Regions from separate parts of the Priestia sp. SB1 genome, predicted to be linked through region 3. Evidence: riboswitches for the same ligand, from Rfam matches in the RefSeq annotation. Region 3 holds a riboswitch; each other region holds the start of a gene.
What was found. Region 3 has a riboswitch for ZMP and ZTP ahead of WKH56_RS14185 (APC family permease). Riboswitches for the same ligand answer to the same signal wherever they lie in the genome.
Positions count from the first base shown of each region.

Region 1: another riboswitch for ZMP and ZTP. It lies ahead of WKH56_RS16035 (phosphoribosylaminoimidazolecarboxamide formyltransferase); the one in region 3 lies ahead of WKH56_RS14185 (APC family permease).
Region 2: another riboswitch for ZMP and ZTP. It lies ahead of WKH56_RS16595 (phosphoglycerate dehydrogenase); the one in region 3 lies ahead of WKH56_RS14185 (APC family permease).

Region 1 covers NZ_JBBJSS010000004.1:167,585-178,527, reverse strand. The annotation lists gene WKH56_RS16040 (cysteine hydrolase family protein) at 1-432, shown strand, start outside; gene WKH56_RS16035 (phosphoribosylaminoimidazolecarboxamide formyltransferase) at 563-1,729, opposite strand; ZMP/ZTP riboswitch at 1,778-1,856, opposite strand; gene WKH56_RS16030 (YitT family protein) at 1,912-2,493, opposite strand; gene WKH56_RS35145 (YxiF family protein) at 3,632-3,931, opposite strand; gene WKH56_RS16025 (GNAT family N-acetyltransferase) at 4,127-4,585, opposite strand; gene WKH56_RS16020 (class I adenylate-forming enzyme family protein) at 4,572-6,005, opposite strand; gene WKH56_RS16015 (biotin transporter BioY) at 6,159-6,716, shown strand; gene WKH56_RS16010 (acetyl-CoA C-acyltransferase) at 6,731-7,825, shown strand; gene WKH56_RS16005 (MtnX-like HAD-IB family phosphatase) at 7,837-8,493, opposite strand; gene WKH56_RS16000 (SNF2 helicase associated domain-containing protein) at 8,511-10,943, opposite strand, start outside.
Region 2 covers NZ_JBBJSS010000004.1:275,756-286,698, reverse strand. The annotation lists gene trhO (oxygen-dependent tRNA uridine(34) hydroxylase TrhO) at 1-211, shown strand, start outside; gene WKH56_RS16625 (SMP-30/gluconolactonase/LRE family protein) at 413-1,270, shown strand; gene WKH56_RS16620 (group I truncated hemoglobin) at 1,492-1,854, shown strand; gene hpaB (4-hydroxyphenylacetate 3-monooxygenase, oxygenase component) at 1,996-3,432, shown strand; gene WKH56_RS16610 (DUF817 domain-containing protein) at 3,580-4,386, shown strand; gene WKH56_RS16605 (tubby C-terminal domain-like protein) at 4,442-5,002, shown strand; gene htpG (molecular chaperone HtpG) at 5,033-6,910, opposite strand; ZMP/ZTP riboswitch at 7,121-7,199, shown strand; gene WKH56_RS16595 (phosphoglycerate dehydrogenase) at 7,368-8,567, shown strand; gene WKH56_RS16590 (hypothetical protein) at 8,701-9,153, shown strand; gene WKH56_RS16585 (DUF6143 family protein) at 9,432-9,974, shown strand; gene WKH56_RS16580 (hypothetical protein) at 10,684-10,833, shown strand.
Region 3 covers NZ_JBBJSS010000003.1:715,342-726,284, forward strand. The annotation lists gene WKH56_RS14160 (hypothetical protein) at 189-632, opposite strand; gene ppc (phosphoenolpyruvate carboxylase) at 850-3,618, opposite strand; gene WKH56_RS14170 (acyl-CoA thioesterase) at 4,012-4,521, opposite strand; gene WKH56_RS14175 (hypothetical protein) at 4,713-4,850, opposite strand; gene WKH56_RS14180 (DUF5105 domain-containing protein) at 4,981-6,027, opposite strand; gene WKH56_RS14185 (APC family permease) at 6,207-7,802, opposite strand; ZMP/ZTP riboswitch at 7,859-7,937, opposite strand; gene WKH56_RS14190 (cupin domain-containing protein) at 8,324-8,923, shown strand; gene WKH56_RS14195 (DUF3311 domain-containing protein) at 9,279-9,482, shown strand; gene WKH56_RS14200 (sodium:solute symporter family protein) at 9,482-10,943, shown strand, end outside.

The sequences.
Region 1 (10,943 bases), on a different contig from region 3:
ATTATACATATTAAGCACTTATCTGATAACGACCATTCTATTTTTCATCCTAGTAAACCAAGTTCAGATTTTAAAGATATTGCAGTCCCAGCTGAAAATGAACCCATTTTTAAAAAGAAAGTAAATAGTGCATTTATAGGAACTGGACTTGAAAAATATTTAAAAGAAAACCAAATAGAAAAGGTTGTAATAGTAGGGTTAACAACCCCACATTGTGTCTCAACTACTACTCGAATGAGTGGTAATTTAGGATTTGAAACGTACTTAGTTTCAGATGCAACGGCTGCATTTGCAATAAAAGGGGCAGACAATACGTATTATTCAGCTGAACAAATACATAATGTGTCATTAGCTACTTTAGACAATGAGTTTGCTACAGTTTTAACCACAAAAGAATTAATCCAAAATTCAGGCGAAGAAATAAAGGCTTAATACTTTTGTTTTAACTATATACAATATACAGAGTTAGTTAACGACACACAAATTATTGGAAAGGTCATAAAAGAGCCAGTTCCCCTATAAGGTATTGGCTCTATTGGGCTAATTATATTGAATTCATATCTCAATGATGGAATACACGTATGCCTGAATGCGCCATAATCATTCCATATTCATTTGCTGCCTGTGTAACTTGTTCATCTCGTAAAGAATTTCCTGTTTGAATCACATACTTAACGCCACTTTGAGCTGCACGATCTATATTATCACGGAAAGGTAGAAAAGCATCAGATGCATATGAAACGCCTTTTAATCCTTTTAGCCATTCTTGTTTTTCACTCTTACTTAGCCTAGCAGGGACCTCTTCAAAACACTGTTTCCATTGTTCATTTTCTACCTCAGTAATATCATCATTCAGCCATCCATCAATTGCGTTATTAACTTCTACACGAGAAATGCCTTCTTTGAACTTCATGTTAAGAGCTCTTGGATGTTGTCTTAACCACCATTTATCAGCTTTTTCAGCCGCCAACCTTGTACAGTGAATACGGGACTGTTGTCCAGCACCAATTCCAATCGTTTGGCCATCTAAGGCGAAGCAAATAGAGTTTGATTGTGTATATTTCAATGTAATAAGAGCAACAAGAAGGTCTCTCTTTGCATGATCAGGAATATCACATTGAGTCGTAACAATATGATTAAAAACTTTTTTTCCAATCTGTACATCATTTCTTTGTTGTTCTAGAGTAATGCCAAATACCGTTCTTTTTTCAATTGGATCAGGCACATAGTTTGGGTCAATCTCTAAAATTAGATATTTTCCTTTCTTTTTCTGTTTCAAAATCTCTAATGCTTCTTGGGTGTAGCTTGGTGCAACAATCATATCAGAAACCTCTGTTTTGAGGAGAGTAGCTACAGTTATATCTACTTCATCACTAAAAGCAGCACAATCTCCAAATGAAGACATCCTATCTGTCCCACGCGCTCTTGCATAAGCAATCGCTAAAGGAGACAGGTTTAGGCCTTCAACAAAATAGGATTCAGTAAGTGTCTCATTTAGTGGAGAGTACACAGCTGCACCTGCTGGACTTACGTGTTTAAAAGATGCAGCTGCAGGTTGATCAGTAGCCTGTCGAAGCTCCCGAACCAGTTGAAAAGCGTTTAATGCATCTAGAAAGTTAATATAACTCGCTTCTCCATTTAAAATTTTAATAGGCGTGTTCTCAGCATTCTGAACGTTAGCTTCACTTTGATTTGGATTCATCCCATATCGTAAACAAATTTCTTTCACTAAAAAATCTCCTTTCTAAATAAAAAAAGTATTTGAACTCATATTCAAATACTTTGCCCAGGCGTACGGCCGTTATCTATGTGCTTCCTCATGGTCCTCCATGTTTACGCCAGTAACACATAGTCTGTTTTATAAGAAAATTTTACATAATAAAAGTAATTTTAACAATACTTTTATCCAAATTATTCTTTTTTAGTAAGTAACGAAGTCGTGATTCCACCTATAAAAATTGTCGAACATGAAAAAAGAAACGTTTTAGGTCCTAACAAAGGAAGCCCTGCTGTTATGATAAAACCATCTATAATTAAAATGACGATTCCTATATTCAAAGAAAAAGCTTTTGATATAAGTTGGGCTAGTAAATCTGTTCCTCCAGTGCTTGTCTCATATCGAAGCATAAGACCAATCCCCGTCCCAATACATATTCCTCCAAGGATCACACTAGGAAAAACAGAAAGTTGAAACTGGTCTTTAATAGGTTCTAACCAATCAATCAATAGAGAAGAAATGACTAATCCATAAAAACTATTATAAAAATAAGTTTTTTCATAAACCCAAGCAAACCAGCATAATGGAAAACCTAAAATAATAATCATCACACCTGTGGGAAATTCAAAATAATAGTGAAGGATGAGAGCAATCCCAATTGTTCCTCCATCTAACAAATAATGAGGAACTAAAAATCCATTAATTCCTATACTTAACAATAAACTTCCGACTAGAACAACCGGTATTTTCCGAATAATAATCACCTTTTTAGTCAATTTATCTCTTACTATATGTATAAGCTTTAGCTAGTTGTCATGAATACTTTTTAATTTTATAGATCAGGGAAGCTTTAAAAAATACGGATTCAGAGCCGAAAGTATTCTGACTACACTATATGTTCTCATTCTCTATTAGGTAACTTGCCTAAATTGAATACTTTTTTATCATTTGAGCAAACTACTGTTAGTCCCAGTGTTTTTTTCTATTTTCAGGTAGTTTTTTTAAAAAAGGACAAAAAGTCATAGGACTTTAAAAACAGGCATATGATTTATAGAGACCTCAATGTGCTTATAAATTGAACTAGTAGATAACCCTTGGATGTATTGATTCAAGGGTTATTTGCTTTTTATATGAATTAAAACATCGTAACCAGAACAAACTACACAAGATGCTGTGAGGCATCAGCCAAAATCCTTACTGCAATAGAGCAGAAAAAACCTACCTCTTTTGATTGGGAAGAGATAGGTTTTTTTCTATTTTTAAGGTGTATAAAATATACATTCTTAGTTACCCTCATCACTCTTCCCGGAAAACACCATAAAAAAGGACCCTTGATGCAGGACGGTTCTGCCAAGAGCCCTTTTTCCGGAGTATGCAGCTTTTTATACATTGTTGATTAATCAACGTTTTCTCAGTAGGTGGATGAGAAACTAATGTATAAGAAGTGCACCTTTTATAAATATGCTCAAGGTTGTCCTATATTGCCTTATTTATAAATTTGTTGTACAATTATTCAGACTTTTCTATGAATAGAAACATATAAATTCCCTAAAAGCTATCCGTCCTGCAACGATGGGGTAGCTTTCTTTTTTTATTAACGATAATAATTACTTTAACATTTTATAATAGATTTAAATATATTGTCCGTAAAAGTATACTTTTGCGAACTTTTGATTTATATAGAAAATCTATCATTTTCACCGTTCGTTTAAGTTTTGAGATATTATACGAACGTTCTCTAAAACACATAAAACTTTGCGAACGTTCTTGTTAGAAAAAAATGATGGATTCAAATCGAATCTTGATAGTGCGTTAAAACAAAACACCCTTAATCATGTGGAAACCAATAAGTGCAAAAAAACTGCACCTAGATTTAAAATAATCGAAGGTACAGTTTTTATTAAACATTGTAATTTAATCTTCTTTATTCAATTCCCCAATAGAAAATTGATAGAAAATTGAGTGCATTCCATACTCATCTTCACTGATGAAAATGCCAAATTTCTCATCAACATTTATAAGTATGAACCAGAAATAAGCTTCAGAATTATTAGCTTCTGTATAATATAATACACTTTCTAAGTTTTCATAAAAATCTTTTAATTTAATTATTAAATTAAAAGATTGTTCATGTTTTCTACCATTGTAAATTACAACTTTTTGATTGAGATAACCCTTTATTTTGTTTTGAAATTCTTCTAATTCAACTTTTATTCTTTTCTTAAATAGTTATCTATTGTTCTTCCCTCGCTTTTTGTATCCTGAACGATTTTCTGGGTAACGGGTGCTTCTTTGATCATATCTACCTTTTTTATAAGGATTTAACCCATCTACCACGTGAAAATACGGACCTCTTCCATTTGCATTCCAGTACAATAAAAAATCCGCGGATATAATCCACGGATTTTCTTACAGTTCTTTTTCCAAGCAGTTAACTTGATTATGATGCAGCGGCTTAGTGGCGTACTGGGTAAAACCAAGGCGTTCCCAAAACAGCTTGGCTCTAGGATTTTGAGACAGAACCCCAAGACGTAGAACGGAAATTCCCTCTTCTTTTAGCTTGTCTTCAAACGCTAGATACGCTTGCGTTCCGAAACTGAAATTGTGATAGGCGCTATGAATAATAAAAGCTCCAATCCACGGATGATCATCGTTAGGATTTTGCTTCATGTAATCAATAACCCCTACGTATGTATCGTCGGCTTTTATAAAATAACTGTCTGTTTTTTCATTCATATATTCTTTAAAAAGCTCTTCTTCCCTCCGCTCTTTCTTGCCGTTTTCTAACACGTTATAAGCTTCGTTTGAATTGATAATCTCTGACACAATATACATCGTGTCAGCTGTAACGGGTTCAAATGAAATCATATGTCTTCCCTTCTTTCTCTGTAAAGTAGCTGTATATCGTTGCTTTGTCAATTTTACCATTTTTCATTCGCGGAAAGGACGTTAAAACTCTCCATACGCGCGGGATTTTATAAGAGGATACTCGTTTTGTCAGCGCTTGTCTTACATCAGAAAGAGAAATGTTCTCTAAGACAATTGCTGCACCTACGACTTCTGAACGTTCAGCATCTGCTACGCTAAAAACGGCTGCTTCGCTAACGCCCGGTATTTGTAGTAGCAGCTCTTCAATTTCTTCAGCATATACTAAGCTTCCGCTGCTTTTGATTACATTTTTGTCTCTTCCTACGATGGTAATGTTTCCGTCTGGAAGCTGAACCGCAATATCATGCGATGTAACATATCCGTTAAAAAATGAGCGGTTCGTTTCTTCGCTGTCCCTAATAAACCCTTCGAATGCTTGAGTTGTTTTCACAAACAGTATTCCTTTGTCTCCTTTTTCTACTTCTTTTCCACGTTCGTTCAGGATTAAAACGTCTACACTGTCAATAGGATAGCCTACTGTATGAGGCAGCGTTTCAGCGGTATCTGGTGAAAGTACCGTAACAAATCCCATTTCAGAAGATCCGTAATATTCATAAAGAGAGGAGTTAGAAAACGCTCGTGAAAATTTCTTTCGAACGGAAGGCGATAATTTATTTCCTACTGAGATTACGGTGTTTGGCAAAAGTCGTTTTTCTTTCGGTCTGCTTTGTATGTACCGAAGCAAAGGAGAAATTAACGCGGGTGTAATAGACATACAGCTAGCTTCCTTGTTAAACACAGCAGAAGGTGTAAACGCTTCTAGCATGATAGCATGCATGCCGCTGCAAAGCGCATGCAAAACCGGATAAAGCTGCGCGGAATACGAAATATGTAAGGGGATAAGTACTTTTTCATGTTTCTGTAAAGAAAATACGTCCGACCATTCTTGAAATGATGAAGACCAAGAATGATGCGATTTTACAAATCCTTTCGGTCTCCCTGTTGATCCAGAGGTAAATCCAAATAAAAATAGATCGGACAGTGCATTCACTTGCCGTATAGGCAGGATTGGTTTTTCTTTTGTTATGTTAGTTAAAGAAGATGTTTTCCATAGCCAATTCGGGGATTGAATAGAAAAATAGGTATCTACTTCAGCATCTGTTAGCTCATTATGTAAAAGCAGCACAATTCCACCCGCTTTTAAAATCGCTAAAAATGACACAACAGCTTCTGCATTGTTTGACATACTTAACGCAACGAGCTCTCCTTTTTCCATCCCTTTTTCTTTCAGCTGATTTTCAGCTTTGCATACATGATCCCACATTTGACCGTAGCTTAGTTTATTAACAGAATCCGATAGTGCGAGTCTGTCCGGCGTTTGTTGACACTGATTAAAAACTAGTTCTTCAATTCGATTCATTACTCCGTAAGCTCCTTTTTATTTTACTTTTAGTGTACCGTAAATACGGGTTTGAGAAAAGAAAAATGTAAACTTTAATAAAAATTAAGTTGACTAATTTAAGTTTAATAAGATACGATAGTCATGTTTTATCATACATAGCGGAGGTTTACGATGAAAACAAAAGATATGACGTACGTTGCATTATTTACAGCTATAATGGGAGTTCTAGGACTTGTCCCTCCTATTTTTTTATCTTTTACACCCGTTCCAATTACTCTTCAGCCTATGGGTGTTATGCTGTCGGGGGGAATTCTTGGGGCTAGATTAGGAGCTTTAAGTCAATTTCTCTTTTTATGTTTGCTAGCAGCTGGCGTTCCTTTACTTGCTGGAGGACGCGGAGGAATTGGGGTATTTTTGAGTCCGAGTGCTGGATATATCATTGGCTATGTGTTTGCCGCTTTCTTTATTGGCTGGACGTTAACAAAGTTAAAAAATGTAACGGTTGCAAAAGTTTTTGCTGTCAATGTGTTATTTGGGATTGTGTTAGTATACGCATGTGGCATTCCTATACAGGCAATGCAGCTTCACATTCCATTTCTAAAATCCCTTCAGCTAAGCTTCGTTTACCTTCCAGGTGACTGTATAAAAGCAGTGGTCGCGGCTTATTTAATTACAAAAGTTCGAAAAGCAGTAGCGGTACCTGGCCGTTCGAACACGGCTTCTATGTAAGGAAGTGATGACTTATCTATCAAGCAGCAATTGTAAAAGCGAAGCGTACGGTCATTGGAAAAGAAAAAGGTCTACTGAAAGATTTTCATGTTCAAGAGCTAGCAGCTCCTTTATTAAAACAGCTTAGCGCTGGAATTGAACATGAAATTGATGACGTTATTTTAGGAAATGTTGTAGGTCCAGGAGGAAATGTAGCCAGGTTATCCGCTTTAGAAGCGGACCTCCCTTTTTCTATCCCGGGAATGACCATTGATCGTCAGTGCGGAGCTGGCTTAGAGGCGATTCGAATGGCCAGCTATTTGATAAAAGCACGTGCAGGAACGTGCTATTTAGCTGGAGGCGTTGAAAGTACAAGTACTTCTCCATTTGAAAAACGAGCACGTTTTTCTCCTGATAAAATTGGTGACCCTGACATGGGAATTGCAGCAGAAAACGTAGCTCAGCGATACAATATATCTAAAGATCAGCAGGACAGATATGCTCTTTTAAGTCATAAAAGAAGCTGGGAGGCTTTTGAAAAAAGATGGTTTGAAGAAGAAACGCTTCCTCTTCCAAACGTGATGCACGATGAAGCATTTATGAAAAAACGAAACCTAACAAAGCTGCTGCAAAAAGCCAGCCCCGTCTTTTTAAAAAATGAAGGCACCGTCACCGCAGCCAACAGCTGTGGAATTAACGACGGAGCCTGCATTGCGCTTGTGATGGAAGAGCAAAAAGCACGCGCTTTAGGCTTTCAGCCCGTTTTGCGTTTTATTGACGCTGATATTTCAGGAGTGTCACCTCTTTACCCTGCTATTGCACCAGTTTCTGCGATTAAAAATATCTTGAAGCGAAATTCTCTTACGGTAGATGATATTGATTTATTTGAAATCAATGAAGCATTTGCTGTTAAAGTTGTCGCTTGCATGCAAGAACTGGGAATACGAGAAGAGAAAGTGAATATTCGCGGAGGAGCATTGACCCTAGGACACCCTTATGGAGCATCAGGAGCTATTTTAGCTACGCGTCTTTTTTATGAGAGCAAGCGCCGTGACGTGCGATATGTCATAGCAGCTTTAGGAAGCGGAGGCGGAATAGGAACAGCGGTATTATTTGAAGTAATCAAATAATACCGCTGTTTTTATGACTTTTTTATTACATTATGTTGCATCAAATATTGCTCAATATCTTTAAATGTCTCAACTGGAACAAATGAAACGTTTTGTTCGCGCAGTAAATCTTGCAAAGAATCTTTCGCAAAGGTAACATCTGCATGTTTTGCGGGATGTGAATCCGGTTCGCTGTCTCCAGCAAAATAAATCGTTTCGTATGCCTCTTTTAGTTCTTGAATAACAACAGATTTATCAATGCCGTAGCGTTCTGAATGCCATCTGTGAGCAGGATCTAGACGCAAGTGAACGTTGTTTTGATGGAAATATCCTTCATTCGAATAAACTTCCACTTTTTCAACACCGTATTTATCTAACAGCGGTTTAATATAGTACGTTGTTCCAGCGCTTAAAATATAAAAATCCCCGCCGTTTTTCTGAACAGCTTTAATAAAAGCGGGCACGTATTTATCAATTGGAATATTCGCTACTTCTTCTAAAATTTTCGGTTCTTCTTGGTGAATGGATTGAAAAACAGTAGATAAAAAATCAATATCTTTCATTTCTCCTGCTTTCCACCGGCGGAAAAGCTCTTCACCTTCTGAAAAATACTTTTCAATCACAATCCAGTAAAAATCTTTTTTTGAAATCGTTCCATCAAAATCTGATACAAACGCCCATTTTTTCATTCCTCACACATCCTTTGCTACATACTAAGCAGTTCTCGGAGCTCTTCTTCTGTCAAACTAGAAAGCATTGTTTCTCCCGGTTGAATAACCTGTTCGATGAGTTCTTTTTTCTTTTGCTGCAAGGCGTAAATTTTTTCTTCGATGGTTCCTTGAGAAATAAGCTTGATGACCTGCACAACATTTTTTTGTCCAATGCGGTGTGCACGGCCTGCCGCTTGTTCTTCAATCGCGGGGTTCCACCATAAGTCGTATAAAATAACCGTATCGGCTCCCGTTAAATTTAAACCCGTGCCTCCGGCTTTTAATGAAATTAAGAAAATGTCTTGTTCTCCATTATTAAACCGATCCGCCATTTCCACTCGTTCTTTTGATGGCGTTTGACCGTCTAAATAAAAGTATGAGAGATTTTCTTTTTGAAGCTCTTCTCGAATAATATGAAGCATGCTTGTAAACTGAGAAAAGATTAACAAGCGTTTTCCGTTGGCAACCGCATTTCTTGTAATCTCAAGCAGCTGCTCTAATTTGCTTGAATACCCTTCGTAATTTTCAACGAATAGGGACGGATGACAGCAAATCTGGCGAAGTCTTGTTAATCCCGCCAAGATCTTCATTCGGTTTTTATTAAAATCTTCACCAGCTAAAGATGATTTTAACTGCTCTAAATAGCCTACATACAACTCTTTTTGTTCTTTAGTTAGCTCAGATAAATGAGTGGTTTCAATTTTATCAGGCAGTTCTTTTAACACATCTTTTTTTACTCGTCGCAGTAAAAATGGTCTTACAATTCGGCTGACCTGCTCCGATGACATGTTTTTAAATTGGCGAAGCCCTGGAAATAAACCCGGAAGAATAGTCTGGAAAATTGACCAAAGCTCGTCAAGTGAGTTTTCAATAGGCGTACCGCTCAGCGCAAAACGTTTTTTAGCTGAAATAGTCCTAACAGCTACTGCTGTCTTCGTTGTATGATTTTTAATACTCTGAGCCTCATCTAGAATTAAAGCATGAAAATGAAGGTGCTGATACAAATCAATATCTTGACGCAGCGTTGGATAAGATGTGATCCATACGTCAGCTGTGCGTTTTAGCTTCTCCTCACGCTCACTCGGCGTTCCAGTAATGGTTTGAACCGTTAAATTCGGTGCAAATCTCTCCAATTCGTTGCGCCAGTTATAAATCAAGGAAGCCGGCACAACAATTAAAAAGGCATTGCTGTCTTCATCAAGCTCTTTTTCAGATAAGATATAGGCAATGCTTTGAAGCGTTTTTCCAAGCCCCATATCATCAGCCAGTACGCCTCCTAAAGAGTAGTGAGACAGAGATTTAAACCACTTAAATCCATTACGCTGATAATCACGCAGGGATGCCTGTAAGGATTCCGGTACTTCCCAATCCATTTCCTCTGGAGATTTGAGCTGTGTAAGTAATGTTTTAAATGCTGAGCCAAACTTAGCCGCTGATTTATCACCTGCACTCATAATTTCTTCCACTTGCATTCCTCTGTATAAAGGTACTTGCAATGAGTTATCCTTTAAATCTTTTTCCGTTACGTTCAGCTCCCGAAACAGATTTTGAATATGTTCAAAGCCCTCATTTTCAAGAGGGATAAACGCACCGTTATCTAGACGATGATAGCTTTTCTTTTCTAAGACAGATTTTAAAACATCTTGAACGGTCTGATGATCAATGTCTCCTAAATCAAAATTAATTTCTAATAGCCCATTGCTATTTTGAATGTCAACCGTTGTTACTGGCGCAGAAAAATCCGTATAAGCATAATCTTTCATCTCATCCGTAATATACACATCCGCTATTTCATCAAGCTTTGGAACAATATGAAACAAAAATTCATATAGAGAGTATTCGTCTTGATTTAAGTACAGCTGGTTTTTATAAATATTTAAAGGAGCCGTTTCAATTAAGTCCATAACGCGGTCTTCTTTTTCTAAATCTCGTATCAAGATTTTATCGTATTTTTCAGACTGGGGTGAAAATGGATTAATCGAAATCTCTCCGTAGTTGTACCGAAGCGTCACAAACAGCTGTTCATCCTCACGGTCAATAAATACTTTTGCTTTTAGTTCAGGTGCAATAATTTGATGGGATACTTCTTTTGCGATATCCACTTTCCCCACTTTTTTCAGTCCCGGAACGACGTGAGATAAAAAATTGCCCATCTGCTCTTCTGCTATAGGTACGACTGGCTTTAAAGGCGCCGTTTTTCGAAGTCCTTCAAGAAGCATTCGCTGATCTTGAGATAGCTCATAAAACGTCCCGTTTAAAAATAACCATCCATATCGATCAAAAAATGAAGCTTGATGAAGTTCCGTAAAGTCTAGCTCAAATCCAGCTGCCGAATGCTTATTTATTTGAAATGAAAAAGGAGCTGAGCTTTCAGCAAAGATAATATTTTCATACGAGTGCCCGTCATGAATAAATGTAAAGTTCCGATC
Region 2 (10,943 bases), on a different contig from region 3:
CGAGCCTTGCGAACGTTATGTTAACTGCTCAAACCCAGAATGCAATAAGAAAATCTTAGCTTCTGAAGAAAACGAACACAAATATTTACGCGCTTGTTCACATGAATGCCGAGTAAGTCCCCGTAACCGCTATGTAAAAGAACATGGTTTAACAGAGGAAGAATTTGCAGCACGTGTTAAAGAGTTAGAAAACGAACACGTAACTTTATAATAAAAAAACAGCACGCTATATACAGCGTGCTGTTTTTTTATGAAAAGATTCTCTTGTAACCTAGTGTTTAGAGAAGGTTATGCAACGGGTATTTATAAAAAGGAAACATATTCCTGTTTTTTGTTTTGCATACTTAAAGGAATATTTTTTAGAAAGCGATTAAAAAACGGTTGTACATAAAAACAATAAAGGAGCTTGAAAATGGAAGCGAAAATTGAAAAAAAGTACGATGGACGTTTACTGGAAGGACCCCTATGGGATGAAGAAAATCAAAGATTAGTGCTAGTAGACATTTTAGATAAAAAACTTCTTACGTACGATCCAAAAACGACAACATTAGAAGATATGGATCTTCCTTCAGTTGTTACAAGCGTTTCTACAACCAATCATTCAAAATTGGTCGTCTCCACTCGTAATCAGCTGCTTTTAGTGGATAAAAACAAAAAGAATCATGAAGAGTATATCCGTTTAGATACTCTTGAAAAAAACATGCGTTTTAATGACGGGAAATGTGATCCATATAATCGCTTTTGGATTGGCACGATGAGTGAAGAAGATGAAGAAGGAAAAGCCCAGCTGTACGTAGTAGATGAAAAAGGTGTAATTAAGAGTGCTAAAGAAGGATTAAGCGTGTCAAACGGGCTAGCTTGGAATCGAACAGGAGACAAATTCTTTCTGGTTGATTCCCCAAAAAATAAAATTATGTCTTATTCATTTTCTAAAGAAACAACAAGGCTCGAAGATGAAAAAGTGGTGATTGACCTTTCAGATATAGACGGGTTTCCTGATGGAATGACAATTGATGAGCACGACCGACTGTGGGTAGCGCTTTGGGGAGGTTCGAAAGTTATTTGTGTAGATCCAGAGAAAGGAGAAATTATAGAATCTATTCATCTTCCTGTTTCCAATGTAACCTGCTGTACATTTGGAGGAGACGATTTACAAACTTTATTTATCACCACAGCTAAGGAAGAAGAAAAATACGAAGAAGCTGCCGGCTCTCTTTTTTCATGCCGAGTAGGAGTAAAAGGCTTACCGGCTTATACTTACGTATATTAGACCAGCACTTATCAAAATGTAATGATTCAGACCAGTAACGATAGATATTAAATGCAGTTTCTACAACTCCTTTGCACTGCGTTCATTCCCTTTACATTTTATTCATTATGAGGAAGAGGAATAAAACATGACGATAACGAATTCCCATAAAGAAGCCTTTCAAAGAATATGAATACTTGTATTGGGTAATAATGGTTAAAGGTACAAAAGGAGGAATTGTTTTGAAACAAACATTGTATGAAAAAGTGGGCGGACAAGAAGCGATTGAAAAAGTAGTAGACTATTTTTATTCTGAGCTTGTTTTAAAAGACGAAACAGTTAGTCACTTTTTCGAGCACACGGATATGGATAAACAACGTCGACATCAAGCTAAGTTTATAAGCTTTGCCTTAGGTGGACCGAATCAATATTCAGGAAAGTCGATGGCTAAAGCGCATGCAAATATGAATATTCAGCCCGAACATTTTAATGCAATTGCTAAGCATCTTCACGATGCACTTGCTCACTTTAATGTTGAAGAGCCTGATATTGACCAAGCATTAAGTAAAGTTGAATCCCTAAGAAATGATATTCAATATAAATAAATCATAAAAAAAGAAGGTTATTGTGACCTTCTTTTTTTTATGCGCAAAGCTGTGATGTATGAAGGAAACATGGAAAAGACATCGTAATATGATAAAAATGCAATAGGTGAAAATATTTATTGAAAGTCTGGGAGTGGGAGTATGTCAGCAATTAATGGGAAGCAATACGTAGAGAGAATCAATCAATTAAAAGCAAATGTATGGGTTGATGGCAAACTCGTAACAGGCAATATATCAGAACATCCGGCTTTTAAAGGAGCCATTAACAGTCAAGCTAAACTTTATGATCTTCAGCATGATAAAAAAATTAAAGATATCATGACATACCAATCTCCGGATTCCGAGGATTTTTTTGGTACATCTTATTTACAGCCTACAACAAAAGAAGAGTTAAAAAAGAGACGAGAGATGACTCAGGAGTGGGCTCGCTTAACTCACGGTATGATGGGGAGAAGTCCAGATTATATGAATACCGTATTGATGGCTTTTGCATCCTCTGCAGAACTCCTGAGAGGAGAAGAAAATTGCTTTCCTGAAAACATCATTTCTTATTATGAATATGTGAGAGAGCACGATTTATCGCTCACTCATACATTCATCGATCCTCAAGTCAATCGAATCCAATTTTATTACGAGCAAAACGATGAACCGATAGCAGCAAAAATAGTTGATAAAAACAATGAGGGAATCGTTATCCAAGGTGCGAAACTGCTTGCTACACAGGGCGGCATGACGGATGAGCTGCTCGTACTGTCTTCAGCGGGCATTCAAGGAAAAGAAAAAGGATTTGCTTTTTCGATTCCAAGTAATACAAAAGGAATTAAATTTATTTGTAGAGAATCATTTGCAGGAAAAGATTCGACGTTTGATTATCCATTAAGTTCTAGATTTGAAGAAATGGATACAATTGTTGTCTTTGACCATGTATTAGTACCGTGGAACCGCGTGTTTTTCTATGAAAATGTAGACGTATCAAATACATTCCTTGCTTCTAGTTCCTTCTCAGCTTTTGCACTGCATCAAGTAACTTCAAGGAGAATTGTCAAAACAGAGTTTGTATTAGGGATTGTACAATCTCTGATTGAAACCATTAACATTATAGACTATCCGCATGTACGAGAAAAAGCAACAGAGCTTATTATTGCGTTAGAAACGATGAAAGCTCTCGTGATGAAAGCAGAAGAAGAAGCGGAGATTGATACATGGGGATACATGCGTCCGAATGAAACTACACTTCGTATTGCCGCAAATATATTTTCAAAAACATATCCTACCTTTACAGAGATTATCCAGCTTTTAGGTGCAAGCGGACTAATGGCAATACCAACGGAAAATACGTGCCGCTCGTTGGTTAAAGAAGATATTACGCGTTATTTGCAAGCTAAATCGAGAGGTGCAGAAGATCGAATTAAGCTTTTTCGACTTGCATGGGATTTAACGATGAGTCCGTTTGGCACAAGGGAAACACTGTATGAACGTTTTTTCTTTGGAGAGCCTGTACAGTTAACCAGTTATCTGTACTTATCTTACGATAAAGAGCGCTATGTGCAGAGAGTAACCGATTTTTTGAAAAGTTAACGGAGAAAACGAATCTCCGCTGGATATGATAGTTTAGTTGCAAAAACAGCGGAGATGCTTATTGAATAAATTTGAAAAATCTGCAATAATTTTCAGGGAATCATTCTGTGAACACACTAAAGAATACTATAAAGATAGGATGTTACAATGAAGCAATTAATCTATTTTGGTTTAGAACAAGCAAAATCTTGTGTTTTTCCTGTTATTATTTTTCTTACATTGGCCATGACAAAAATAATTGAAGTACCGTTCATTTCTAGATATGACCTTATTTTATTAGTCTGTCTAGGAACTCAAGTTTTAATGGTGATGTTTAAACGAGAAACGCTTGATGAAGTAAAAGTCATTGCAGTATTTCATTTAATTGGACTAGCGTTAGAACTCTACAAAGTTCATATGGGCTCATGGAGCTATCCGGAAAAAGCTTTCACTAAAGTCTGGGGAGTTCCGCTGTACAGCGGATTTATGTATGCTAGTGTAGCCAGCTACATGTGCCAAGTGTGGAGAAGGCTTGAATTAAAGCTTACGAATTGGCCTTCTACGTGGATTGTCAGTATACTAAGTATGGCTATTTACCTTAATTTTTTCACGCATCATTTTATTTACGACTTCCGCTGGTTTTTAAAACTTTTTACTTTACTTATTTTTTATCGAACTTTTGTATATTTTACGGTTAACAAACGTACATATCGCATGCCTTTAGTATTGTCTTTTGTACTGATTGGCTTTTTCATTTGGATCGCTGAAAATATCGCAACATTTTTCGGAGCATGGCAGTATCCAGATCAACAGCAGCAGTGGACAATGGTTCATATAAGTAAAATTAGCTCTTGGCTTCTTCTTGTGATTGTTAGTTTCTTGATTGTTGCTTTACTAAAGCATTTAAAAGAAAATCAAAATCAATTTAAACAAAGTAAGAAATCAAAAGAAACAAACGAAATATATGAAAGATAGAAACATAACTATGTACATGCTGTTAATATAAGGTACAGAATCTTTGGAGGCTTATATGCAAGAATATATCTTTTATCTTCCCTATTTTAAATCAGCGGGAAAGACCGTAGCAGTTACAAATGAAAATGGAGAAAATGTCGGACAACTTAAGAGAGTGCATAAAAACATGTGGACTAAAAGTATTGATTTTTTAACTCGTGATGGACTTCCAGTGTTAGATTCTATTTCTTGGTTTCCTATCTTTTCCTGCGGCTTAAAGGTACATGTACAAGTTCAATGGGAAGGAAGAACGGTGTTTATTGATCACGTGAAAAAACACCGGTGGGTGATAAAAGAAAATGGAAAAATAATAGGGGATTTATTAGGTAAAGGAATAATTAAAAACGAAGGAGCACAAGAAATTAGATGGGGAAATAACGTCTACATGTTAAGCAGTCATGAAGCCGTAGAGGAAGCGTGTATTTTTAATCAAAAAAGAGAAAAAGTCGCGGAGTTTAAATCAGACCTTTTTCATTTTAAACAAGGAAAACACTCAATAAGAGTAACAGAAGAACTGCCCGTACCCATTTTTATCGCTTCTTACTATATAACTACTTTTATTATGCCATACATATAATCAGGCGCAGAATGATTCTGCGCCTGATTTTTATATCATGATTTTACAAATATCATTTGTGAATTCAACGGGATCACTAATAGATAAGCCTTCAATTAAAAGAGCTTGGTTATATAATAAATTTGTATAAAGGTCTAGTTTCTCTTTGTCATTTTCAAATGCATCTTTTAAAGAAGCGAATACATCATGATTTACGTTAATTTCTAAAACTTTTTCTGCTTTTACATGCTGATTATCAGGCATAGCACTTAAAATTTTCTCCATTTCAATCGTTACTTCACCATCAGCTGATAAGCAAACGGGGTGTGTTTTTAAACGTTTAGACGCGCGCACATCTCCTACTTTTCCCGCCAAAGCTTTTTTCATATAGTCAAATAGCTCTTTATTCTCTTTTTCCTCAGACTCATTGAGCTGTTCTTCTTCTGCTTCAATCCCTAAGTCACTACTTGAAACAGACTTAAATTCTTTTTCTTTGTACGTCATTAACATTTTAATCGCAAATTCATCGATATCTTCTGTAAAATACAGAATTTCGTACCCTTTATCTGCAACTAATTCTGCTTGAGGAAGCTTTTCAATGCGGTCGTACGATTCTCCTGATGCATAATAGATATACTTTTGATCCTCAGGCATGCGTGATACATACTCGTCTAGTGTTACGAGCTTTTTCTCTGTAGAAGAATAGAATAAAAGCAGGTCTTTTAATACATCTTTGTTGCTGCCAAAGTCACTGTAAACGCCGTATTTTAGCTGACGGCCAAATGATTCATAAAACTTCTCGTACTTTTCACGTTCGTTTTTAAGCAAACTTTTTAACTCATTTTTGATTTTCTTGCCGATGTTTTTGGCAATCAGCTGAAGCTGGCGATCTTGCTGCAAAATTTCACGTGAAATATTAAGAGATAAATCTTCAGAATCTACCATACCTTTTACAAAGCTAAAGTAGTCTGGAAGAAGATCTGCACATTTATTCATAATTAAGACGCCGTTTGAATACAGTTCAAGTCCTTTTTCAAATTCTTTTGAGTAGTAGTCAAATGGACTATTTTCTGGAATAAATAAAATGGCATTGTAGCGAATCGTTCCATCCACATTAATATGGAGGTGAGCGAGCGGTTTATCAAATCCGTAGCGTTTTTCTGAATAAAACTGCTCATAGTCTTCTGAAGTCAACTCATTTTTGCTTTTCTTCCAGATCGGTACCATACTGTTGATAACTTGTTCTTCTGTATAATCTTCTAGCTCGTTATCAGAACCTTCTTTAGGACGTTTTTCCGTTATGTCCATTTTAATTGGGTAGCGGATAAAGTCTGAATACTTTTTAATGATCTCTTTTAAACGATATTCTTCTAGATACTCATCATATGTTTCATCTTCTGTATTTTCTTTAATTTTTAAAATGATTTGAGTTCCAACCGTTTCTTTTTCGCACGGTTCGATTGTATAACCATCGGCACCAGTAGATTCCCATTTATAAGCCTTATCGCTGCCTAACGCTTTACTAATCACTGTTACGACATCTGCCACCATAAACGCTGCATAAAACCCAACACCGAATTGGCCGATAATCGTGTGCCCGTCCTTTGTTTCATTTTCGTTTTTAAACGCAAGAGAACCGCTTCTCGCAATTGTGCCCAAACTGCTTTCAAGCTCTTCTTGCGTCATGCCAATTCCAGTATCCGTAATGGTTAAGGTACGGTTAGTTTTATCTGGTGTTACTTTTATGTAATAGCTCTCTTTGTTAAAACGCAAGGAGTCGTCTGTTAAGGCTTTGTAATAAATTTTATCGATTGCATCGCTTGAATTTGATAGAAGTTCTCTCAAAAATACTTCTTTTTGAGAATAGATGGAATTAATCATCATCTCTAATAATCGCTTTGATTCGGCTTTGAATTCTTTTTTTGACATAAGAAGTTCTCCTTTCCAAATAGGGCTTATAAAATAATTAGCACTTGAGTGGATAGAGTGCTAATCACTCTTTTTATTTAACATGTATTAGGATATTTGTCAATATATTAGGAGATTCACTAAAGAGATTAAAAATTTGACTGAAAAAAGCAAACTTTTAAAAAAAGGTTGAACGTTCTGAAAGAGTTTGCTAGAATATACTTAATTTCAAAGACTATATGTGACTGGCGAAACGCGGATAACCGTGAGGAAGCATATAGTGACGTAGCCGTTCGCCTGGGCAGAGGTAAGGGATTAATACATATCTCTTACCTCTTTCTGTTTAGGGGGAGAGGATATAGAAGTTATCAGACATGTAGGCTAAAAAACCAGACTTTTAAAAAAATTAAAAATGAAGTTCCTTTATCCAAAGGTAAAAACATGTAAAACTACGATGATAATCAGAGGAGAGTACAAAATGAGCACATTAACATTAGAAAAAGTACAAACAATCAAAACATTAAACAACATTGCACAAAAAGGTCTAAATGTTTTTAATCAAGAAGGTTATCAAATTGACAACGACAGCGAAAATCCAGATGCGATTGTCGTGCGTAGCTTTAACATGCACAGCATGGCATTTGACCAAAATTTAAAAGCTATTGCACGAGCTGGAGCAGGGGTTAATAATATACCGGTGGACGCTTGCACAGAGCAAGGTATCGTTGTATTTAATACGCCAGGAGCTAATGCAAACGCAGTAAAAGAAATGGTTTTAACTACAATTATGGCTTCTTCTCGTAACTTATTTGCTGGAGTTGAATGGACAAAAGGATTAGACGGCCAAGGTGATCAAATTCCTAAGTTAGTTGAAGCAGGTAAAAAACAGTTTGTTGGAAAAGAAATCAAAGGTAAAACATTAGGCGTTATTGGTTTAGGTGCAATTGGTGCTCTTGTAGCAAACGACGCGCTTGATTTAGATATGGACGTAATTGGTTTTGATCCATTCATTTCTGTTAATACAGCTTGGAATTTGTCTCGCAACGTACAGCGTGCAATGTCTCTAGAAGAACTATTTGCAGCATCTGACTATATTACGGTTCACGTTCCATTAACGGACGACACAAAAGGTGTTTTCAATAAAGAAACGTTTAGCATCATGAAACCTGATGTTCATATTTTGAACTTCTCACGCGGTGAGCTTGTAAACGAAGAAGATATGAAAGCTGCTCTTGAAAGTGGAAAAGTTGGTCGATATATTACAGATTTCCCAAATCAAAATGTCTTGAACATGAAAAATGTTGTGCCAATTCCTCATTTAGGGGCATCAACTCAAGAATCAGAAGAAAACTGTGCGGTAATGGCAGCACGTCAAGTGAAAAATTTCTTAGAAACAGGAAACGTTAAAAATTCAGTGAACTTCCCGAATGCATCTCTACCTTACACTGGGAAAAAACGCGTAGCTGCTTTCCATCACAACGTGCCGAATATGGTAGGACAGCTTACGCAAGTATTCTCAAACTACAATTTAAACATCGCAGATATGGTGAACAGAAGCCGCGGTGAATATGCGTATACAATGATCGATATTGACAATCAAGTAAGTGACGAGATTGTGCCTGAGCTAGAAGAAAAAATTGGTCAAATTGAAGGGATTATTACAAGTCGTATTATCTAATTTGGTTATCATCATATTTTAGTGTTTCAGCCCTAACTTTTCTAAGTTAGGGCTGTTTTTACATGGTATTTATCCTCATATCATTTCCTTCAGTCCCATAGCATATAGAAATACCTTTAAAGAGGTGAACGTTTTGTCAGGAGAAATGATAGGGATTTTGATAGGGTCACTCATCGCGCTGGCAGGAACTTTCATTACGTCTGTCGTAGCTATAGCGATGTCGAAAGAGCAATACAAGCAAGAGCTTCGCAAAGCATTTATCCAAAAGAAAGTTGATGCCTATACTCATGTGTGTCAGGTTATTTTAGCTATAAAAAATGATTTACTGACAATAACCGTTTCTTCAGCCGGCTTAAACTGGACGGCCCAATCTATTAACAAACTAGCAGATGTATGTATTACGGAAGGACTGTGGATCGATGAAGAAGACAGCAAAAAGCTGGAGGTTCTGCAAAAGCAGCTTTCAAAGTTTGTATTGGATGAAATAGAACTGTCTAGACATGATATCCTCACAACCTGTTATGATATCGTTGAATATTGCGAAAAAAAGATTAAAATTCTTCATTTTATGACCGTAAAAGAATAGATGATTACTATGTTAAGAATAAGTGATTGTGGGAATATTAAATAAACATCGCAATATAAAGTCAAAAAAACAATCCGTTTATACACCAGCAGTCGACGAAGGCATTAGTAAGGAAAGGGCCAAGGGGAAATTTTTTGTAAAAACGATAGAAAAAGATAGGCTCAGTACCGGGTCTATCTTTTTGCGTTTATATAGAGATTAAATATATTTATATATGCATGTGTCCAAGCATTTACAGAAAAAACTCCTAAAATATAGTCCAGAAAGGAGACGATTGTATGTCAAATTACGAGTCGAGCAAACCGTATATTAAATCCGTTAATATACCTAATCCTTTATATCAATCGTTAAAAGGAGACTATTTTGTTGGACAAACTGAGCCTATTCGTTTTGATGGAAATAGAAACGCTTCGGGCGGATTAGTGAACCCTTCCGGCTCCGGAGTAGATTTATTTGTGAATGCTTTTACTATCACTAACTATTCAAACGAACCTTTTACTGCTGAAATTTGGTTTAATTCTATCCCCCCTGGAAAAGGAACAACTTCAGATAATGTGAGTCCAGCAAATACTACACTACGTTCAAAACCAAAAGGGAAAATTAAATTTGTAGAAATGGTAAAAGGCTTTCCTACTAAAGGGGTAAACGTATTTAACCGTGTTGTTCCGCCGAAAAGTACATTAGTAAGTGATGAAGACGGCAAATTTATCTTTCCAAACAACGGTTCATACGTTATTTTCTTAGTTTCTCCAGGAAATAAAGAAATTGAAGCTGAAATTGCATATGGATGGTTTGAGAAAAAACGTAAGAAGGACTGTTAACTGAATAGGTCTTAGCGATTGTATGAGAAGTGTATGAGCTATTTCATATTTAATACAGTTCTTAACAAACGGTAAGTGTTTATGAAAAGAACTTTGCAGTAGCATCCAAAGTTCTTTTTTATAGCTTGCGTTTTTTCGTTTGATTGTGGATATAACTAAAGAAAAACAAGCAAACGTATAATTCCGATTACGCAAGCGATTTGAACAGTATTTAAAGAAGTTGAGGACTCAAGAAGCAAAGCGATAATACATAAGTAGAATGAAGTAACTTTTTTGTCCAGGATATAAGCATGCTTAACATCTCACGTTCATGTCTACATTCACATTATCTTACGTTTCAATTCATACTGGCTTCATATAAATGAATCATACTGAATGTATTAATGAAAGATACGAGGTGAAACAATGTTAAACAAGGTTTTTAGACTATTTACACAAGAAACCGAGATATCTAAAGATAAAGAAGGAGATCTCCAAGAAGAGAACGATTTTAACGAAGTTTGTGATGATCATTTTATTATAGATGAGTATTAGAAACCCTATAAAACCCTGCAAAATTTAAAGAATTGATTGAGTATATCTGTATAAACAGTAATTGTATAAGGGTCGTAAAGGTATACTTTTACGGCCAATTAATATTGATAAATTGCTTTTTATATGAAACAATGCGAAAAAAATGGGCATCCTAGAAGCAAAAGGAGGGGATAAAATGAGCAAAGAACCAAACGATGAAACAAGTGAAGGGCTGAATCAGCTTTTTGAAATCATCAATGCAAAAGGCGACGAGGGCGAACTTAGAGAAATTGTAAGCAGGAGCAGTGAAAAGAATAATCATAAAAATCATGAGGATCAATCGTAAAAAGAAAATAAAAAACCTCTTCATGGAAATCATGAAGAGGTCAGATGAAATAGTATTACACCTATTCCATCCGGCAGAGTTTTAAAGTGTTTTAAACTCTTGATGCGACT
Region 3 (10,943 bases):
CAATACCTAACCCTTGCATATTGAATAAAAAGCGGCCAGCCGCTAAAAGCTTTTCTGTCCACTGATTTCTCTTATTTTTACTTTATCAATTTCCCACTGAAAAATCTCTTGCTTTGTAAGCATCTCTCACATAATTTTTTCGGTTAAACGAATAAAAGCTGCGGTTTTAAAAACCGCAGCTTTCTTTATCATGAGCTCATATAACTGGCTGTATATTTTTTCGTCTGTTTTTGTATTTCTTGATTTAAATGTTTGAAAAATGAGAGCGTTTCTTCATAATCCGTCGCTTTTTCATGAAACTTCAATGTAAGATTTTCTTCAAACAACGTTTCTCCTTGATGACCGACCGCTTTTAGCTGAACATCTGTAACAATACCTTGCGAAATCGAACATAATAAATAATTAAAGCAATGAACCGGAACGATATGCATCAGATGGAAATCATCAATAGTTCTATCACTTTTTGTTTTCTTAAATTCCACAGTGAGTTCTTCCGGATGAATAAACACATTTATATGCTGTTTGGACAAACAAGTAGGATTCATTTTTTGTGTATACTCACAAAATTCCAGTCCAATAAATACAGAATTCTCGGAGTCAGCTTCAATGAAGATTTGCGAATTTTTTACCATTATCCTCGTCCTCCATATTCAATCTAGTTACCCCACCACTAGCACTTGTTTGTAGAATATTACCAGTTCTTCTCTATTTTATCACTGATTTTTCTCAGTGCCTATTTAACAGACGGAAGTTCTCTTTAAAAGAGAAGGAACTGACAGGCAGTTCTTTATGTGAGAAGAATGAACAAAAGACACCTCTTTTGTTTTATTGAGGTGTCTTTTGGTATCATCAGCCTGTGTTACGCAATCCTGCTGCAATGCCGTTAATCGTTAATAATGCTTCTTTTAAAAGTTCTTCATTTAACGTTTCAGCCTCATCTTCACGCAGCTTGGAAATAACCTTAACTTGCAAGAAGGTTAGAGGGTCCACATACGGATTTCGTAATTTAATAGATTCTTTAATCGTAGGAAGATGATCCATTAATTCTTTTTGCCCCGTGATTTGAAGAATCATTTCTTTCGTAACATTATACTCTTTTTTAATAGCGGTAAAAATCCTCTCTGAAATAACCGGATCTTGTACCATTTCTGTGTATTCTTTTGCTGCCATTAAATCTGCTTTTGTTAAAGCCATTTGCAGGTTATCGACGGTCGAGCGGAAAAATGGCCATTCTTTATACATTTGCTGAAGAAGCTGTATATCTCCGGATTTCTCTACTAAATGCTGTAAGCCCGTACCTGCAGCGTACCAGGCTGGAAGCAGCTGTCTGCTTTGCGTCCATGCAAATACCCATGGAATTGCTCGCAAGTCTTCAAAGCGATCACTTCCTTTTCGACTCATTGGACGTGACCCAATATTTAAAGCCCCGAGCTCAGGAAGAGGTGTAGCTTGTTTAAAGTAGGTTAAAAAGTCTGGATCGTTGAAAACAAGCTCTTGATACTTACGTAACGAAGCAGTTGAAATCTCGTCCATTGTTTCTTCCCATTCATGTGTACGAATATCACATTGTTCAGCTTCTTGAGAAACATTTGCTGCCGCTGTAAGAAGAGCTGAGACCGCTTGTTCAAGGCTTCGGTAAGCAATGTCATATAAAGAGTATCTAGAAGAAAGAACTTCTCCTTGCTCTGTAATTTTAACACCGTCTCCTAGCGTCTCAACAGGCTGAGATAAAATGCTTCGGTTTAACGGGCCTCCTCCTCGGCCTAGTGAGCCGCCTCGGCCATGGAAAAACTTCAGACGAACTTGATACTTCCTCGCCATATCGTGAATTTCCTGCTGCGCTTTGTAGAGCTTCCAATTAGCGGTAAGCGTTCCGCCATCTTTGCTTCCATCTGAGTAGCCAAGCATGATTTCCTGCAAATCCTTCTGTTTTCTTAAGTGCTCTCGATAAAAATCTAATTGAAATAGCTGTTCCATAATCTTAGGACCTGCTGTGAGATCATCAATCGTTTCAAGCAGCGGAGCTACATTTAACTTGCTTTCAATGCGGCCATCTGCATGAAGGCGGTAAATACCCGCTTCTTTGGCAAGTACCATGACTTCTAACAAATCACTTGCAGACTGCGTCATACTGATTAAGTAGACTTCAATAGATCTTTCTCCAAATTCTTTATGTGCTCGATGTATCATGTTAAATACTTCAATTACTTGCTGCGTTTCTTTAGAGTAATTCTCTACAAACGATAGCACAGGTCTTGGGTCTTGAAGAACTTTCCCTAGCAGCTCAACTTTTTTCTCTTCTGTTAACGCTGAATAATCTTCAGCTAAAGAAACAGCATGGAAAATTTCTTTGATTGCCGCTTCGTGTTCTCCGCTGTGATTACGGATATCAAGCGTTGCTAAATGAAATCCAAACAGCTCAACTTGGCGAATTAATTTACACAAGCTTTTCAGCTGATAATCTTGAGGCTGATGCTTTTGCAAGCTATCTTTGATGAGAAACAAATCTTGTAAAAGTTCTTCCGACCTTTGATAACCTGCTTCCGACTCTCCAACTAAATTTAATTTATGAAGCATAATCGTAAGCTTGCAGCGATATACTTCGTGTTTGATTCTCCATCGCTTTTTCTCAGGCAGCAGCGATATTTCTTGATTAATAGAATCAAGAAGATTATCTGAAACTGCGACTCTTTTTGTAGACTGACTTAACCTTTGTCTCAATTGAGTAAGCGACTCTTTATATTTACGAATAGCTAACTTCCTTTGTTTGACAAGCGTTTGCCACGTTACTTTAGGAGTTACGTTTGGATTTCCATCTCGGTCTCCGCCAATCCATGAACCAAATCGAAGAATATTAGGCACTTTCCAATTTTCTTCGGGGTAATTCTCCTGCAATGAATTTTCCAATTCCTGATGAAGTTGAGGAAGCACTTCAAATAACGTTTCATCAAAATAATATAATCCATTGGATACTTCATCCATTACGGTTGGCTTGCGATCTCGCAGTTCATTTGTTTGCCATAAAATTAACACTTCGCTAAACAGTCTTTCTTCAATTTCTGTACGTTCACGTTTTGTTAACGTTGAATTATCCAAGTTTTTCAGAAGCTCAGCCATTCGTTTATGAATATCAAGGACACTTCGTCTAGTGGCTTCTGTTGGATGTGCCGTGATGATAAGCTCAAGTGATAAAGTTTGAAGCAAGTTAGCAATTACATCTGGCGCCACGCCATTATTTTTAAGCGAAACAACGGCGCTTTCCAATGAACCCGGCTGCATAATAGAATCTTCTTGCTGCTGATATTCCCGTCTGCGACGAATTCGATGATTTTGCTCTGCAATATTAACTAAATGAAAATAAACGGCAAATGCCCGAATAACCTGCGCGCGCATCGGCTGTTCAAGAGTAACGATTTCATTTTTTATTTCTTTATAGATGGCTTCATCTTTGTTTTCTCTAAGTGATTTTGCCACTTCGCGTATTTTTTCTACTTTGTTGAGCAGTTCTTCTCCACCTTGGTGAACCAGAACTTTCCCTAACAATTGACCGAGAAATTTTACATCACGGCGCAGGGCAGTGCTGCTGTTTTGTCTTTCTGCTGCTTCTACTGTTACCATTAGACACGACACCTTTCTTTATAAATGTTGTACTTTTTAAACTTTTTAGAAAATTATATTAAATTCATATTACCATGAACGAAAATAAATTTCATATAATTTTGTTTCCTCCTCTCGATTAGGAGGAAAGATTCATCAAATATAAAAAAGAGGATGAGGCATAACGAAATGAATCCAATCCTAAGACGAACAAATGGGATACATAAGCTGAACCGCTTGTGACACCGCAGTTGATTGGAAGACTTCACCTCTCCTTTCAATCAACTGCTAGAAAGAACGAAACAGCTGAAACCTACGTTCACCATAACAAAAAAAACGAACCACTAATCAAACGTGCTGATCAGTGGTTCGTTTTTCACTTGAGCTAAAATACTTTTCAGCCTCTCTTTTATGCTACCAAGGTTGTCCTAAATCCAACACTGAGGCTAGTTCATTGCTTTTTTTACGCACTTGTTTACGTGTGGCAGCACGATCTGCCCCCGTTTGAAACAGATATTTTTCTTCTTCTGTTTCTGGAATAAGCTCCGGTACTGCGCGGGGCTTTCCATCATCATCCATTGCCACAAAAGTTAAAAATGATGTAGCTGCAATTTGACGCTCCCCGGTTTTTAAATTTTCTTTAATCACTTTCACAAACACTTCCATGGATGAACGACCTGTCCATGATACGTATGACTCCAAACATACAGAATCCTGAGGCGTAATAGGGTGCAGAAAGTGAATAGAGTCTGCTGAAGCCGTCACACACTCTGTACGACTGTGACGATAAGCTGAAATGGACGCAATCATATCAATATCACTCATTAATTTTCCGCCAAATAAAGTATTGTGATTATTAATATCATTAGGGAAAATGCGGCTCGTTCGAACGGCCTTTGTATCTTTACAATAATTTGCTTTCATTAGTAAGAACCTCCATTGATGCCTATCATAATAAGAATAAAAGAATGAATGAACCTATACTAGCATATTTCGATAAATTTAGCTTTACAAAAAACTCGTTGATTTATTTACAGAAAACAAAAAAGAGGTTGAGACATAACGAAATAAATCCAATTGAAAGACGAACAAATGAGATACATGAGCTGTACTGCTTATGACACCGCAATTGATTTCCGTGCAAGGCTTCGCTTTCCGCGGGCGGGCGCTGAGCCTCCTCGTCGCTTACGCTCCTGCGGGGTCTCACCTGTTCCGCTTTTCCCGCAGGAGTCTTCGCCTTGCCCTCCAATCAACTGCTAGAAGGAACGAAACAAATAAAACGATATGCACCATCGCAAAAAAACGAACCACTCATCAAACAGATTGATGAATGGTTCGTTTTTTACTTGGGCTCAACTATTTTTGTCCTAGCCTCTTTTTTGTCTATCGAATGTAGCTTGATCCAAACGTTTTACCTAAAGAGTCACTGTATAGGTCACTTGACTTCACAGTCCATTTCCCATCTTCTTTCACCATAAAAATTCGTAGCGGACGACTTCCTTCTTTCGTTTCTAATTCATTTACAATATCTTTGAATTTAGAAGCCGCAAACTCTTCAGAGTGTTTTGTATCGTAATCTTTTGTTTCATCTGTATATGCTCTCTTAAGCTGCGATACGTATGAATATAAGTCTGATAAATTAACAGTAGTGTACTCCACTTCTACTACAGCTTTATTATTTGCATTGGCAATCACATTTGTCTTTACGCTTGCTTTTTCTTTCAAAACATCTTTATACATGTTAAAAAAATCTTTTTTTGCTTTATCGGTTAAACTATTAGAAAACGCACCTTTTAATTCCTCATTAAACGCTTTTTTCTGTTCTTCTCTGACAGCTGTTTTGTCCGCTGTTACATATTTATCATAATCTACATTTTCTTTGTTTAAGTAAAGAACTTCCGTGTAAGCTTGCAGAGCTTTTTCTGGGTCTTGCAGCTTATTATAGCTTTTCGCGTATTTCTTCGTATCCAGTGTTAATGTTACTTCGTCAATTTCTTCATCATAATCAGATGATTTTGGCTGAAGCCCAATTTTGTACTTTTTATCTTTTTTGACTTCAAAGACGAACATTAATTTTTTTTGCTTCCCAGCGCCAATCTTGTCAGATGAACTGCTTTCTAGTCCAAGTTCCCTACTGTTCACTCCCGTTTTTGGAGATAATTGTTCATCTCCTTCATATAAATACACACCGTCGTAATCCGATAAAGATATACTGTTTTTGGATACATTTTTTACTTTTAAATCAACTTTCAACAGCCCCTTTTCTTCACTTGTAGCTCCTTCATCACTATCTACTAAAATATAAGAAGCGCTGTCAATAGATGCTTCAATCGCCTTATTTTTAGCCGAAGTGGATCCTCCCGTTTCCTTAGAACTGTTACAAGCCGCTAATACTAGCATAAGTACAAAAACCAAAGCCAAAACATTCATTTTTTTCACAGCTGTCCAATCCCCTTTATTTTGTTTTTTTAGAACTTTATCCCAAATAAAGGTTCCCTCTGTGTAAATCCTTAAACCTTAAAATCTATGTTTTTTACAATATTTTGATAAAAACTAAGTCTAAATTCTCCATTTATCTAAATAAAAACACGAGCACCGGCTCGTGTTTTTTATTTAGATTTAAAATTTTCTTGATTGATTTGTTCAGCTTCTTTCATATATCGGTTAGATTTGCCACTTTTAATTCCCCAGTAATAAAAGGCTAATGATACGCAAGCAATCACTAGCATATCCCATCCGAAAGGTAAAATATTTTTGCCTCCGAATTTTTCGCTTCCTATGTAGGAAATAAAAATCATGCACGCTAAATAGATAAGCATCCAAGCCCCGGTTAAAAATTCTTTTTTAAAGCCCACCCATTTATTTTTCGCTTGGTAATAAAAATAAACTGGCAGGCCAATTGCCATAATAAAAATCACTTCACCTGTAAGTGGCCACCTTGCCCAGTAAAGCGTCAAAGAAGCAAAAACGAAGCCGCATGGCGCAATAACTGATGCCCCTTTTAAATAAAATGGACGGTAAAAGTGTGAAGCCGTTTTTCTTAATGTTATAAGCGCTACAGGGCCCATAATATAGGAGATAAGCGTCGCTACTGAGATCACTTCTGCTAAGACACCCCATCCTCTAAATAAAAAGAGAAACAAAAAGCAGGCTGCTAAATTTAGCCACATAGCTGGGCGCGGGACATTGTAAAGTGGATGAAGAGTACCAAATATCTTTGGCAAATATCCATTTTGTTGCATCCCGTATAACATTCTAGAAGTCGTTGCCGTATATGTAGCACCTGTGCCGGAAGGAGAAACAAATGCATCTGCGTATAACACGATTGTTAGCCAGTTAATTCCAAGCGCAATCGCTAAATCAGCAAAAGGAGAATTAAAATTCAAATGATTCCATCCATCCGCAATTGATGACGGACTTACTGCTCCGATAAAAACAATTTGTAATATAATGTATACAATTCCAGCAATAAAAATTGAACCAATTACAGCTACCGGAATCGATTTATTAGGTGACTTTGCTTCTCCTGCCATATTTACAGGACTTTGAAAACCATTAAATGCAAACACGATACCTGATGTTGCCACTGCCGTTAAAACACTCGCCCATCCGTAAGGTGCTACCCCATGCTCACTTGAAAAGTTCCCGCTATGAAAACCAGCAAAAAATAAAGCCCCTGCCGTTAAACCAGGAATAATTAATTTAACAATCGTAATAAATGAGTTTGCTTTAGCAAAGAGATTTACCGTCCAATAGTTCACAAAAAAGTAAATGAATAATAACAGAGACGCAACTGCCAACCCCTTGGACGTTAAAATGCCATTGTCTACTAATTCATGAGTCCAGCGAGCCCATTTCCACGGCCAAGTACTCATATATTGCACAGATGCAATAGCCTCCACTGTTATCGTTGAAGCGATTGAAATCCAGTTAGCCCAAGCAGCCAAAAATCCAATAAATGATCCGTGTGAATACTGAGGATATTTAACCATCCCCCCTGCTTGCGGAAACATCGCGCCCAGTTCAGCGTACGATAGGGCAATGGTCAAAATAACTACCATTCCAATAACCCATGAAAAAATAGCCGCAGGTCCTGCAATTTGAGCTGCTTTCCATGCTCCAAACAGCCATCCTGAACCGATAATCGAACCTATGCCTGTCATGGTTAAAGCAAATGTTCCCATCTTCCTTTGCATATTGCTCATCCAAATCTACTCCTCTTCCCTAGGAAAATAAAAAAAACACTTGCGAAATTTTCTCAAGTGTTTGCCCAGGCGCGCGGCTTATACGCTATATGCTCCCCCATGGTCATCCATGTTGCGCCAGTCACATATAGGAATATATTTTTTATCAGTATATAACATTCATTACTATTACTCAATACACAAAAATGTTTACATTACTTTTACAAAAGTAATTAATTATTCGTAAAATTCCGAATAAATACTCTTAAAATCTCTTCCTAATTACAAAAAACAACTAAAACTCTAACCTTGCTTATTATTTGATTCTTTTACTTCACGAGCATATCATCTTCTAAAAATTATATTAATATATATTATTCATTTACAAAATACGAATTAACATCTATATATCCATAGAATTCTTGCACTAGCCCCTTTACTTATATACAATATGAAGAAAAGATACTAAAGTAAACTGCCCACCACTTAGCTACGCTTGAAGTGGGAGACTTCTTTTGGGAAAACGTTAACACCTACATATCATGCACTTCGCAACGAATGAAGTACTTCGAGCAAACTTCTCTGTTTACGCAAGCAAAAAACAGGGAAAATTACGAAAAAAGATTGTTAGAGGGATGCTTATGAATTATGCAAATGTAAAAGTTCTTTATTTTGATGACGACGGAACCATTCCAAATCACCCTCGTCTTCCAGTTTTGTTGTATGAACATGTATTTATTAGTAAGAAAGAGAAAGTAGAGAGCATTTTTAATTCTCACAACTGGAAAAACAGCTGGGTAGGCGGCATATATGATTTTCACCATTACCACAGCAATTCTCATGAAGCACTAGGTGTAATTAGCGGATCTGCACGCTTAAAACTAGGTGGACATATGGGAGAAAATATCGTGGTGCATGCTGGGGATGTACTCGTACTCCCTGCAGGTACAGGACATATGCGTCTGCAGTCAACTGCTGATTTTAAAGTGGTTGGAGCTTATCCAGAGGGCATGGATTACAACTTACGAACAGGAAAACAAACGGATCGCCCTCACGTATTTGATGAAATTGCACAAGTACCTATTCCTACAACAGATCCTGTTTATGGCGACAAAGGACCATTGACAGAGTGGTGGAACTAGACAAGCACTTATTGTCTAGTTTTTTTATTTGCTCGTTTTTATAGCTTCCATAAATCTATATTTGAACATACAAATTCTTTTTCTTTAATGCAATAGCAATATACTTTATCTTATCGAGAAAACTACCTTTCTTCTTTTCCGTTCTTTTTTTGTTTCAAAGGCAACTGCGCTTAGGTTCTCCCCTGCTTTTTCTTCCCTAATCATTTCAAATATCTTCTTCTCATACCCTTTTTTTGTTTTTCTAAAAAAATTTTCGTAATTTATAACGAAATTTTCAAAAAACTTATTGCTTTACTATGTCAGACTTGCTATCATAGTGAACATTGTTAGATAAATTTTAGAGGAGGAGTAAAAATTGAACAGAAAATTCATAATATTTATTTTATTCATCATTCCGTTTATTGCTCAATTCGCTTTTTTACCTTTTGTAAATAACATTCATCCAATTATTTTTGGATTACCTATTTTGCATTTATGGTTATTTTTATGGGTCTTCTTAACGCCTGTGTGTACATTTATCATTTATCGTTTACAAAAATCTTGGGGGGACATTGAATAATGCAAGGAAATTTAACCGCACTTTTAATCACATCAGCAATTGTTCTTGTCGTTATCGCCATTGGCTTTATAGCAGGACGTGACAAATCATCTAGAAGCTCCGTTGAAGAGTGGGCTGTAGGGGGAAGACGTTTTGGAAGCCTGCTCGTCTGGCTTTTAGTAGGAGCAGATTTATATACTGCTTATACATTCCTAGGTCTTACAAGTACAGCTTATCAAGGAGGAAGCATCGCATTTTTTGCCATTCCTTACTCTGTTTTAGCCTTTTTAATTTCATACTTTTTTCTTCCAAAACTTTGGACTGTTGCTAAAAAGCACAAACTTACTACACTTGCTGATTATGCTAGAGAACGTTTTAGCAGTAAATTTCTCTCCTCTTTAATTGCCATAGTAGGTGTATTGATGCTTATTCCATATATTGATCTTCAGCTTAGCGGTATTCAAGATACTCTTCGCGTTGCAGGAACTGGCTACATTAATGTAAAAGCTGTCGTTATTCTTTCATTCTTTCTTGTGGCTCTTTATACTTTTTTCAGCGGAATTAAAGGTCCCACTTATACGGCAATTATTAAAGATATTTTGGTATGGGCGATTATGTTATTTATGGTTGTTTCTCTGCCAATTATGCATTTTGGAAGCTGGGGCAACATGATTGACAATGTTGCAAAGGATGCACCTCAGCTATTAACGATCCCAACACAAGGACCTAAGGGCATTCCATGGTTTATTACAGCATCACTCGTATCTGCTTTAGCTTTATTCATGTGGGCCCACGCTGCTACAGGTGTTTTCACTGCTAAAAGTGCAGATTCGCTTCGTAAAAATGCTGTCTTCTTACCTCTTTACAATATTGTTTTAATTCTAGTCATCTTCTTAGGGTTTATTGCTTATCAAGTATTACCTCAAGATACAACGGATCCTAGATTAGCATTATTAACCTTGATTCAATATTCATATGGTGGCATTGGCCAAGGGTTAGCTTATGCAACGATTGCTCTTGCTTCATTAATTCCATGTTCTATCATGGCGATCGGAGCGTCTAACTTATTTGCAAATAATATATTTAGAGATTTAATTAATCCAAATGTACAGGGTAAAACATTAACAATGGTTACTCGTTCTATGGTTTTTGTTGTTATTGGACTGGCACTTTTATTCGGTTTATTATTCCCACAAGCACTTGTTTCCCTACAGTTACTAGGGGTATCCGGCATGGTACAAATCTTCCCGGCTATTGTTATCAGCCTGTTTTGGAGAAATCAATCGAAAGAAAGTACGATTGCTGGATTAGTAGTAGGGCTGGTTGTAACGTTTACCGTTCATGCCACAGGAAATTCATTTGGCCTTTATGAAGGGTTCTGGGGATTATTATCTAACCTACTCGTAGTTTTTATTTTAAATCCAATCTTTGCTGCAAAAACCAAAGCAGCAACAAATGGCGTGAAAGAAACATTATTTTCTA